Asticcacaulis excentricus CB 48: one gene and its partner. Each later gene encodes a partner of the first gene's protein in a complex. Links are inferred from orthologs where the notes say so. Each region holds a gene or a part of one and is shown in the gene's direction. Other genes may lie near its edges.

What was found. Proteins that work in one complex are often made in the same cells at the same time.
Region 2: the proteins of trxB (region 1) and trxA are in contact, whole or in part, in a crystal structure (PDB 1F6M), measured with the Escherichia coli proteins. The link is inferred for Asticcacaulis excentricus CB 48 from one-to-one orthologs.

What each region holds. Positions count from the first base shown.
Region 1 is NC_014816.1:717,055-721,488, reverse strand. The notes cover bases 1,079-3,921. They hold trxB (thioredoxin-disulfide reductase), read left to right. Parts: upstream 1,079-1,928; coding sequence 1,929-2,915; downstream 2,916-3,921. Other genes in these bases: folB (dihydroneopterin aldolase), read left to right, coding at 3,725-3,921; ASTEX_RS03350 (6-pyruvoyl trahydropterin synthase family protein), read left to right, coding at 3,177-3,734; ASTEX_RS03360 (mitochondrial fission ELM1 family protein), read left to right, coding at 1,079-1,845. Outside these bases: transcription elongation factor GreA, read left to right, coding at 130-603; more of ASTEX_RS03360, read left to right, coding at 805-1,078; more of folB, read left to right, coding at 3,922-4,078; ASTEX_RS03340 (DinB family protein), read left to right, coding at 4,075-4,434.
Region 2 is NC_014816.1:94,615-98,985, forward strand. What follows is about bases 655-3,434. They hold trxA (thioredoxin TrxA), read left to right. Parts: upstream 655-1,768; coding sequence 1,769-2,101; downstream 2,102-3,434. Other genes in these bases: addA (double-strand break repair helicase AddA), read left to right, coding at 655-1,692; ASTEX_RS00410 (diacylglycerol/lipid kinase family protein), read left to right, coding at 2,193-3,101; ASTEX_RS00415 (metallophosphoesterase family protein), read left to right, coding at 3,102-3,434. In the rest of the region: more of addA, read left to right, coding at 1-654; more of ASTEX_RS00415, read left to right, coding at 3,435-3,875; ASTEX_RS00420 (LysE family translocator), read left to right, coding at 4,042-4,371. UniProt on the Escherichia coli protein: Participates in various redox reactions through the reversible oxidation of its active center dithiol to a disulfide and catalyzes dithiol-disulfide exchange reactions.

The sequences.
Region 1 (4,434 bases):
AGGGTGCTCCGAAATAGCGTCCGGCGCGCGGCTTAAGTTCCAACACAGGTTTTCCGGCCGGTCGCAGGCGCCCTCGACCGTCGTCGGCTCTATTGTCTTTCACTCAGGGCGTTTCAGAAACAATCGCACATGGAAAAAGTGCCGATGACCGTCGCGGGCTACCAAAGCCTTGACGACGAACTCAAGCGTTTGAAGTCGGTGGAACGTCCCGCCGTTATAGCGGCGATTGCCGAAGCGCGTTCGCACGGCGACCTGTCGGAAAACGCGGAATATCACGCGGCGAAGGAACGTCAGGGCTGGATCGAAGGTCAGATCGCGGAGATCGAGGACAAGATCAGCCGCGCTCAGGTGATCGACGTTTCGAAGCTGTCGGGGAACCAGATCAAGTTCGGCGCGACCGTCACCGTGGTCGATGAGGACACCGAGGAAGAAGGCCGCTATCAGGTCGTCGGCGAGCACGAAGCCGACGTCAAGGCAGGGCGTATCTCGCTTAGCTCGCCCTTATCGCGTGCCATGATCGGCAAGGAAGTGGGCGACGTTGTGGAGGTTAACACCCCTGCCGGCGTCAAGGCCTACGAAATCCTCAAGGTCGAGTGGATCTAACGACTTTCACGTCCTGATCTGACGGTCAGGACGTGGGGATTGGAATCGACAAACTCCGGCTCGGGGCGGCCCGTCGCCGGAGTTTGGCATATTTCATACCTTCCCATCTTTGATGTGGAGGCGGGTCGCGCCAGCCTGCCATAAGGCAGGTGAGATGCGGTGGCGGGGGCTTTTTCTGTCTCCAGTTCTTTGGATTGAAGCGTGTTAACTCCTCCCGTCACAACCGAAGAGTCGCTTAAGATTCCCTCGGACCGCCCGCTGATCGTCTGGGCGGTGTCGGACGGTCGTGCCGGTATCCATAATCAGGTGCTGGGTCTGGCCGAAGCCATAGCCGCCCTCACTCCGACCCAGATTGTTGTGCGCCATATCCGCTATCGCCGCTTGTTTGATCGCTGGCCTACGGCACTGCGACTATGGCCCGATGTGATGCTGAAGCGCGATTCCGACCTCATCGGCCCGCCCTACCCCGACATCTGGATTGCCGCCGGGCGCGCCACTTTACCCCATTCGCTGCGCATGCGCCGCCGCTCTCAGGGCAAGACTCTGGTGGTACAGCTTCAGGACCCGCGCCTACCTTCCGGACGGTTTGATATGGTCATTGCACCGAAGCATGACGAGGTGAAGGGCGAAAATGTGCTGCCCCTTCTGGGATCGACTCATCGTGTCACGCCGGAACGCCTTAGCCGTGAGGCAGCACACTGGGCCGAAAGCCTGTCGAAATTCAGGGCCCCGTTTATCGCGGTCCTGATCGGCGGTCGCTCCAAAAGCCACGACATATCACCGGCGCGCGCCGAAACCCTCGTCCAGCAGATTCGAGCGGCCGTCAAAGGTAAAAAGACCACTCTGCTGCTCAGCGTGTCGCGTCGCACCCCGGATGCGGCCCGCGCTATTCTGACGGAGGGGCTTAAAGACCTCGACGGCATCATCTATGAGGGCAAAGGCGACAACCCCTATTTCGCCTTCCTCAACGCCGCCGACCACATCCTCGTCACCGAGGATTCGGTGAACATGGCCACCGAAGCCGCCGCGACGGGCAAGCCGGTGCACATCCTGCCCATGGATGCGCGCGGCACGGGCGCGAAGTTCGGTCGCTTCCATCAGGGACTTCAGGAGTATGGCGCTGCCCGTCCGTGGTCCGGGGAACTGCGCTTCTGGAAATACCCGCCGCTGAACGAGACAAACCGCGCTGCCAAAGCCGTACTGGCGCTATATAATCAAACGCATCCCGACGAAAATCGTTAACAGCCCTTAACGGAGGGATGACAAGGCGACAGCCGGTCATTATCTAAGTGGCCAGTTTACCCCAAGATAGAATCGAATCTGCCATGACCACGCCCCGTACTGTTCGTTGTGCCATCATCGGTTCCGGCCCGGCGGGCTGGACAGCGGCCATCTATGCCGCGCGGGGCCTCTTGCATCCGGTGGTGTTTACCGGACCGCAGACCGGCGGACAGCTTACCATCACCACCGACGTCGAAAACTATCCGGGCTTTGCCGAGGTCATACAAGGCCCGTGGCTGATGGATCAGATGAAGGCACAGGCCGAGCATATGGGCACTGAGGTCATCACCGATATTGTTGTCAAGGCCGACCTCAGCCAGCGTCCCTTCCGCCTCGAAACAGACGCCGGGAATGTCTATCTGGCCGAAACCGTCATCATTTCGACCGGCGCTCAGGCCAAGTGGCTGGGTCTTGAATCCGAAAAGACCTATCAGGGCTTCGGCGTGTCGGCCTGCGCCACCTGCGATGGGTTCTTTTACCGCAACAAAACGGTGGCTGTGGTCGGCGGCGGCAATACGGCGGTCGAAGAGGCCCTGTTCCTCACCAAATTTGCCTCCAAGGTCTATCTGATTCACCGCCGCGACTCTGTGCGCTCGGAAAAGATCCTGGCAGAGCGCATGTATGCTGAACCGAAAATCCAGCCGGTTTGGAACTCCGCCATTGACGAAATTCTGGGCGAAACCAATGAATTCGGAGGGGCCAGCGTCACCGGTGTGCGCCTGAAAAACGTCCATACGGGCGATACGCACGAACTGCCGCTGGATGGTGTCTTCGTCGCCATCGGCCACGCGCCCTCTTCACAACTGTTCCAGGGGCAACTTGAAACAAATGCCGGCGGGTATCTGAAGGTCGAACCCGGAACCCCGAAAACCGCCATCAAGGGCGTCTTCGCCGCCGGCGATGTAACGGACGACGTCTACCGTCAGGCGGTCACGGCGGCCGGTATGGGGTGTATGGCAGCGCTGGAAGCCATCCGCCTGCTGGCCGAAGAGGACCACCATCGTCAGGACGCCAAGATCGGTGCGTGGTAAGATTTGGCAGCATGTCTTCACCACGAAGAACACGAAAAGCCAAATGCGTTGCCAAATGCGTTGCCAAATGCGTTGTATGAAAGCCTCGGGCGAAGCGCTTTGAAATTCGCCCCAGAACGAGGCTAACAGCCCTTCAGGTGAGCACGCTCCGACTCTACTCTTTTCGTGTTTTTTGTGGCCATCACGTCCAGACACTGCGCGTGATTTGACTCACGCAGGCTTTTGCGCTTTTAGCTGCGGCTTAAAAGAAGGCCCCTGTCTGTGCAAATTCAGTTCACCCGTCGTTTTTCCATGGCTCACCGGTTGCGCGCCGACCGTTCGTCGAAGTGCGCGACCCCGCATGGCCATAATGAATTCGTGCGCGTGTCACTGAAGGCCAAATCGCCGGATACGGTAAAGTGGGGCCAATCCAACTACGCCCAGAGCTTTGATGCGCTTAAGCGCGACTGGCATCGCTTCGTCGATGAAGCGCTCGATCACGCCTTTCAACTTGGCGCCGATGACCCGCTGATCGGCTTCTTTCAGGCGCATGAGCCCGATCTTCTGCCGCGTCTGCTGATCATTCCGGGCGACCCTACGACCGAAGCCGTAGCATTAGCCCTCTATCACAAGCTGAACGCCATCTTGTCCGCTCAAGTGCCGGACTTTGAGTGCGTGCGCTTTGAAATCGAAGAAACCCCGACCAATACGGTCATCCTGACGCCCGAAGACCTCATCCACGGCCCGCGTCTGGCCGACTGGTGTCATCGAGCCGATTTGTCGATCAACGACCTCTTGCCACCCGAAGACTGGCAGAAAAAGAGCGACCCATGCCTTTGATCAGCCGCCATGTCTTTGTCGAAGGCCTGAAGGTCGAAGCCGCCATCGGCGTCTACGACTACGAGCACGGTCGCACCCAACCCCTGATCATCGATGCCGATATCCGTATCGGCCTGCACTTGATCAAGGGCCTGAAAGACACGCTGAACTACGAAATGGTCGGCAATCTGGCACGTGACCTTATTGCGCGCGGTCATATCAAGCTCGTCGAAACCCTGGCTGAGGACCTGGCAGAGGCTGTGCTGGCCCTGCCGCAGGCCGAGGAGGTGCGCATCCGCATCTCCAAACCCGAAGCTCTGGCCGATGCCGAACGTTCAGGCTGCACGGTGGTGATGCGCAAATGAACCATCTGGCGCATCTGAGCCTGATGGCCCACTATAACCAGTGGATGAACGCCAAGCTGCTGGAGCTGATGGCGGCGCATCCCGAAGCCGATTTTCACACCAATACGAAAGCCTTTTTCGGCTCGGTATGGGGAACGCTCAACCACCTGATCGTGGCGGACTTGCTTTGGATGGGACGTTTGAGTGGCCATGCGACCGGCTCTGCGCTGTCGGCCGCCAAGGCCCTGCCGCAGCCCAGGGGCCTGAATGATACGCTGTATAGTGAACTGAGCGCCTTTGCACCGGTGCGTAGAGAAATGGATGATCTCTGGCTCAGCTATATCGAGAGCCTAAACGAGGCCCATCTCGACACGCCC
Region 2 (4,371 bases), 620 kb from region 1 along the record:
AAGCAGGCGGGCGTGCCCGTTTCCGGGGCCGACCGCCTCAAACTATCGGACCATATTGCCTTTCAGGACCTGCGCGCCCTGATGCGCGTTTGCCTGCAAGCGGGCGACAGCCTGTCTCTGGCCGCCGTCCTTCGCAGCCCCCTGTGCGACCTCAGCGAAGACGACCTCTTCACCCTGACGCGCGTTGAAAAGGCCAGCCTGTGGCAGGCGCTGAACCGTCTGGCTGAAGACAATCCGCGCTTTTCCGAAGCGCAAAACTTCATTGGCTGGGCCCTGTCCGAAGCGCCGCAGCGCACAGCGTTCGATTTTCTGGGACTGGTCCTTAATCGCCGAGACGGCGCGGGCCGCACCCAACGTCAGCGCTTCGTCACACGGTTAGGCGTCGAATGCGAGGACGTGCTGGATGAGACGCTAAACCTGGCGCTAAAAGGCGAAGGGGTGGGGGCGATCGGCCTGATCGACTTCCTGAACCTGTGTGAATTCAATGCCTCGGAGATCAAGCGTGAACAGGAAGAGGGTGGCGACCGCGTGCGGGTGATGACCGTGCACGGCTCCAAGGGCCTCGAAGCGCCGTGGGTGGTCCTGCCCATGGCCCCCGGGTTTAAATCGACGCGCAATGACGACCTGCTGCTGACGTCCGATGACGGCGATCTGCTATTGTCGGCGCGCGGCAGGGACGGCGACCCGCAAGCCGTCAGCGCGCTCAAAGCCGTCCGAAGTTTACGCGAAGCCAAGGAGGGCTTGCGGCTGTTCTATGTGGCCCTGACGCGGGCGCGCGACCGGCTGACCCTGTGCGGTTATCGCGGCAGCCGCGCGGCCAACGGCCCCTTCCCTGACTGGTACGATCTGGCGCAGGATGGCTTCGACCGCCTGCCGCGTGAGGCGGTCACGGCAGTTGAACTGGACACGGTGGTTGAATTTGGAGCCCCGAAAGATCAGGAGTCTTCTGAAAAAGCGGAACTGCTCTTGTTCGGCGAACGCGCGCCTTTAATGTCCGCCGAGGCGCAGGCCGCACAGACACAGACCGGTCTGCCTGCCTTTGTGACCGCTGCGCCCACCCCTGATCCGGAAGCTGATGTCGTCTGGCGCGCCGTGTCGCAGCTCAGTGACGAAGATCGCGCCGACGAAGACCGGGCGCCGTCGCCCCTGGCGGAACAAAGGGGACAGGGACGTTTCGGGCGTGGCCTGAAAATCCATAAGCTGTTTGAAATCCTGCCCGCCCTGCCCGTGGCCGACCGCGACAACGTGGCCGCACGCTGGCTCAAGCGGCAACCCGATCTGGACGACGCCCAGCGCGAGGAAATCCGTCAGGCGGTAATGGGGGTGCTGACCGATGCGCGCTTTGCCGACGCTTTTGGGCCCAACTCGCGCCCGGAAGTGGCTCTGGCCGGACAGGTTGGCGTCAATGCGCGCGGCGAAGCGGTTTTTATGTCCGGGCGTATCGACCGACTGGTGATCGGGCCTGAGCGCGTGTTGGTCATTGACTATAAATCGAACCGCCCCGCTCCGGACACTGCCGAAGAGGCCGCGGCTGACTACCAGCGGCAAATGGCCGGTTACGTCGCCCTATTACGTCAGATCTATCCGGACAAAAGCGTCGAAGCCGCGCTTTTGTGGACCGATGGACCGAAGCTAACGCCCTTAAGCGAGGCTTTAGTAAATCTCAGGCTCAGCGAAATCAGGGGCCATTGATTTCTGATGCAGGCTTACTTACCTTTGTGACAAGTTTGAATCTGTGCCCATTTCGGGCGAGATAGGAAGTGCACCCATGTCCACCGCCACCGTCAAGGTTACCGACGAGACCTTTGAAAACGACGTCCTCAAATCCGACAAGCCGGTTCTGGTCGATTTCTGGGCCGAATGGTGCGGCCCGTGTAAGCAAATCGCCCCGATCCTTGACGAAGTGGCCGAAGCCTACGGCGACAAGCTGACAGTCTCGAAGATCAATATCGACGACTCGCCCCTGACGCCGTCGAAGTTCGGCGTGCGCGGCATCCCGACCATGATGCTATTCAAAGACGGCAAGATGACCTCAATGAAGGTCGGCGCCATGCCGAAGTCAAAGCTGGTCGAATGGCTGACCGAAGCCGGTATCGCTTAGTCTTAAAGCGAAAAGCTGATAGGATGCGGGCGTGGAGCGCGAGCTTCACGCCCGCATTGTTTTTTTGCACTCCTCCCGGCACATCAACGACATGGCGGCTAAAGCGTACAATATTCTGATCAATGGCAAGGCGGGCACCGTCTTGAACCTGGGGCACGACTCCATAACGGCCGCCATTGAAGCCAGCGGCATGGCAGTGAATGAACTTTTGTTCGCCGAACCCGAAGAGATGGAAGCCGCCCTCAACCGCTTCGCTCAGTCCTCCGACCCCCTGCTGGTGGGTGGCGGGGACGGCACCTTGCGCTCGTGCGCTGAAACCCTGAGCCGCAAAAACAAGGCTTTTGGCATCCTGCCGTTCGGCACCATGAACCTGCTGGCGCATGATCTGGGGATGAACACGCTGGATGAAGCGCTGAAAGCCTATGCCAAAGGCGCGCTAGAAACCCGGGTCGACGCTGGTGAAATTAATGAAGAGCTGTTTTTATGCTGCGCCTCGATCGGGGTCATGCCCGAAGCGTCGGTGTTTCGCGAAGAGCACCGCACAAATAACTTCCTGCTGATGGTGCCCTACCTGTTCTGGTTTGTGGCCGATTATTTCGAACGGCGCAAAAATGCGCGCATTGTGCTTCAGAATGGCAAGCGGCTGCATCGCTTCCGTTCGCCTGCGGTCGTTATCTCCGCTAATCGCTACGCCGATACGACGCGTATCGACGAGAGCAATTTCAAACGCAATGACCTTCAGGGCGGCGAACTGGCCGCCTATATCGCCTCGACGCGCACCCGCGTTTCACATCTGCGCTTTCTGACAAGGCTTCTGGTCGGCAACTGGAAGTCGGACCCTGACCTGACCGAACTGACCGGCACGCAAATGACGCTGTGGACGCGTCATCGCAAGGAGAAGGTTTCCGTCGATGGTGAGGTGACAGACCTCAAGACACCGTTGGTGATCAAGCTCAAGGCACGCTATGTGCCCCTTCTGATCCCATTGCGCGAGGCCTGAATGCGCATAGCCCACATTTCCGACCTGCATTTCGGGGCACACGACCGGCGCGTGACCGAGACCCTGATCAGCACACTGATCGAGCTGGAGCCCGACCTCGTTGTGGCCAGCGGCGATATCACGCAGGATGCGACTGTAGCCGAATTTGTCGAAGCCTCTGAGTTTTTTAAGCTTTTGCCCATGCCAGCGTTTGTGATACCGGGCAATCACGACCTGCCTGGCCTTGACCTGCGCCGCTTCATCCAGCCGTGGAAGCGATACCGCGACCATATCGCCAGAGAGCTTGAGCCTGAACTGCAGGCAGATCTGGTCGATATCAAGGGCATCAATTCCGCGCGCATGATCCTGCCCTCGCTCAACTGGGCCTATGGTTCGATCAGCGCACGCCAAAGGCACGATATTGCCGACTTCTTTGCAGCCTCAACGACGCCCTGGCGTGTGCTGACCGTGCACCATCCCCCCCTTAATCCGCCAGAATTTCCGTTGGATGTGACTCTGTTCAACAAGGGGAAGTTTCTGGAGACATTGGGCGAACAGAAGGTCGATATCGTGCTGTCGGGGCATCAGCATCACGCCTATGTCGAAACACGCATCATGAACGGCCACACCACCTTGTTCGTGTGCGCCTCGACCGCCATGTCGGTGCGTATCCGTAAACAGCCGCAGGGCTTTAACCTCTTGGATTTCAAGGACAAAAGTGTGCGTATCGAGCTTCGCCAGCTCAGCGGCGACCGCTTTATGACCCAGTCGGCGGTGACCCACACCAAGGTGTAGCACCTCTGGACAAGTTGCGGCATTTGTCGTGGGTCCTAAGGGCTGATGAGGCTGACCGTATCGGGACGTTGAAGACACGAGGCGGTCTCATCTGCGTCCACCGCAAAAGACAGCCTCGGGCGCAATACCAAGTTTCATTTTCAATGACCCTTGATATAACGGCGCCATGTTGTCCGCACTTCCCGTAGATCCGTCCAAATACACTGCCTTCCTGGGGGCGATGTTCCTGATGGCCATTACCCCGGGACCAGCCAATCTGTTTTGCATCTCAACTGGACTGGGGCGTTCCGCGCCTAAGGTTTTGATGGGGGTGTTCGGTATCAATACGGCCACACTGATCTGGTTTGTGGCCGCCGCCTTTGGCCTGCACATTCTCATCACCACCCTGCCCATCGTCTTTCACGCGATGACGCTCGCGGGTGCCGTCTATCTTTTGTGGATTGCGGTTAAGACCATCCGGGCGCGCAAATCCCACAGCGCGCATGAGCTGGACCTG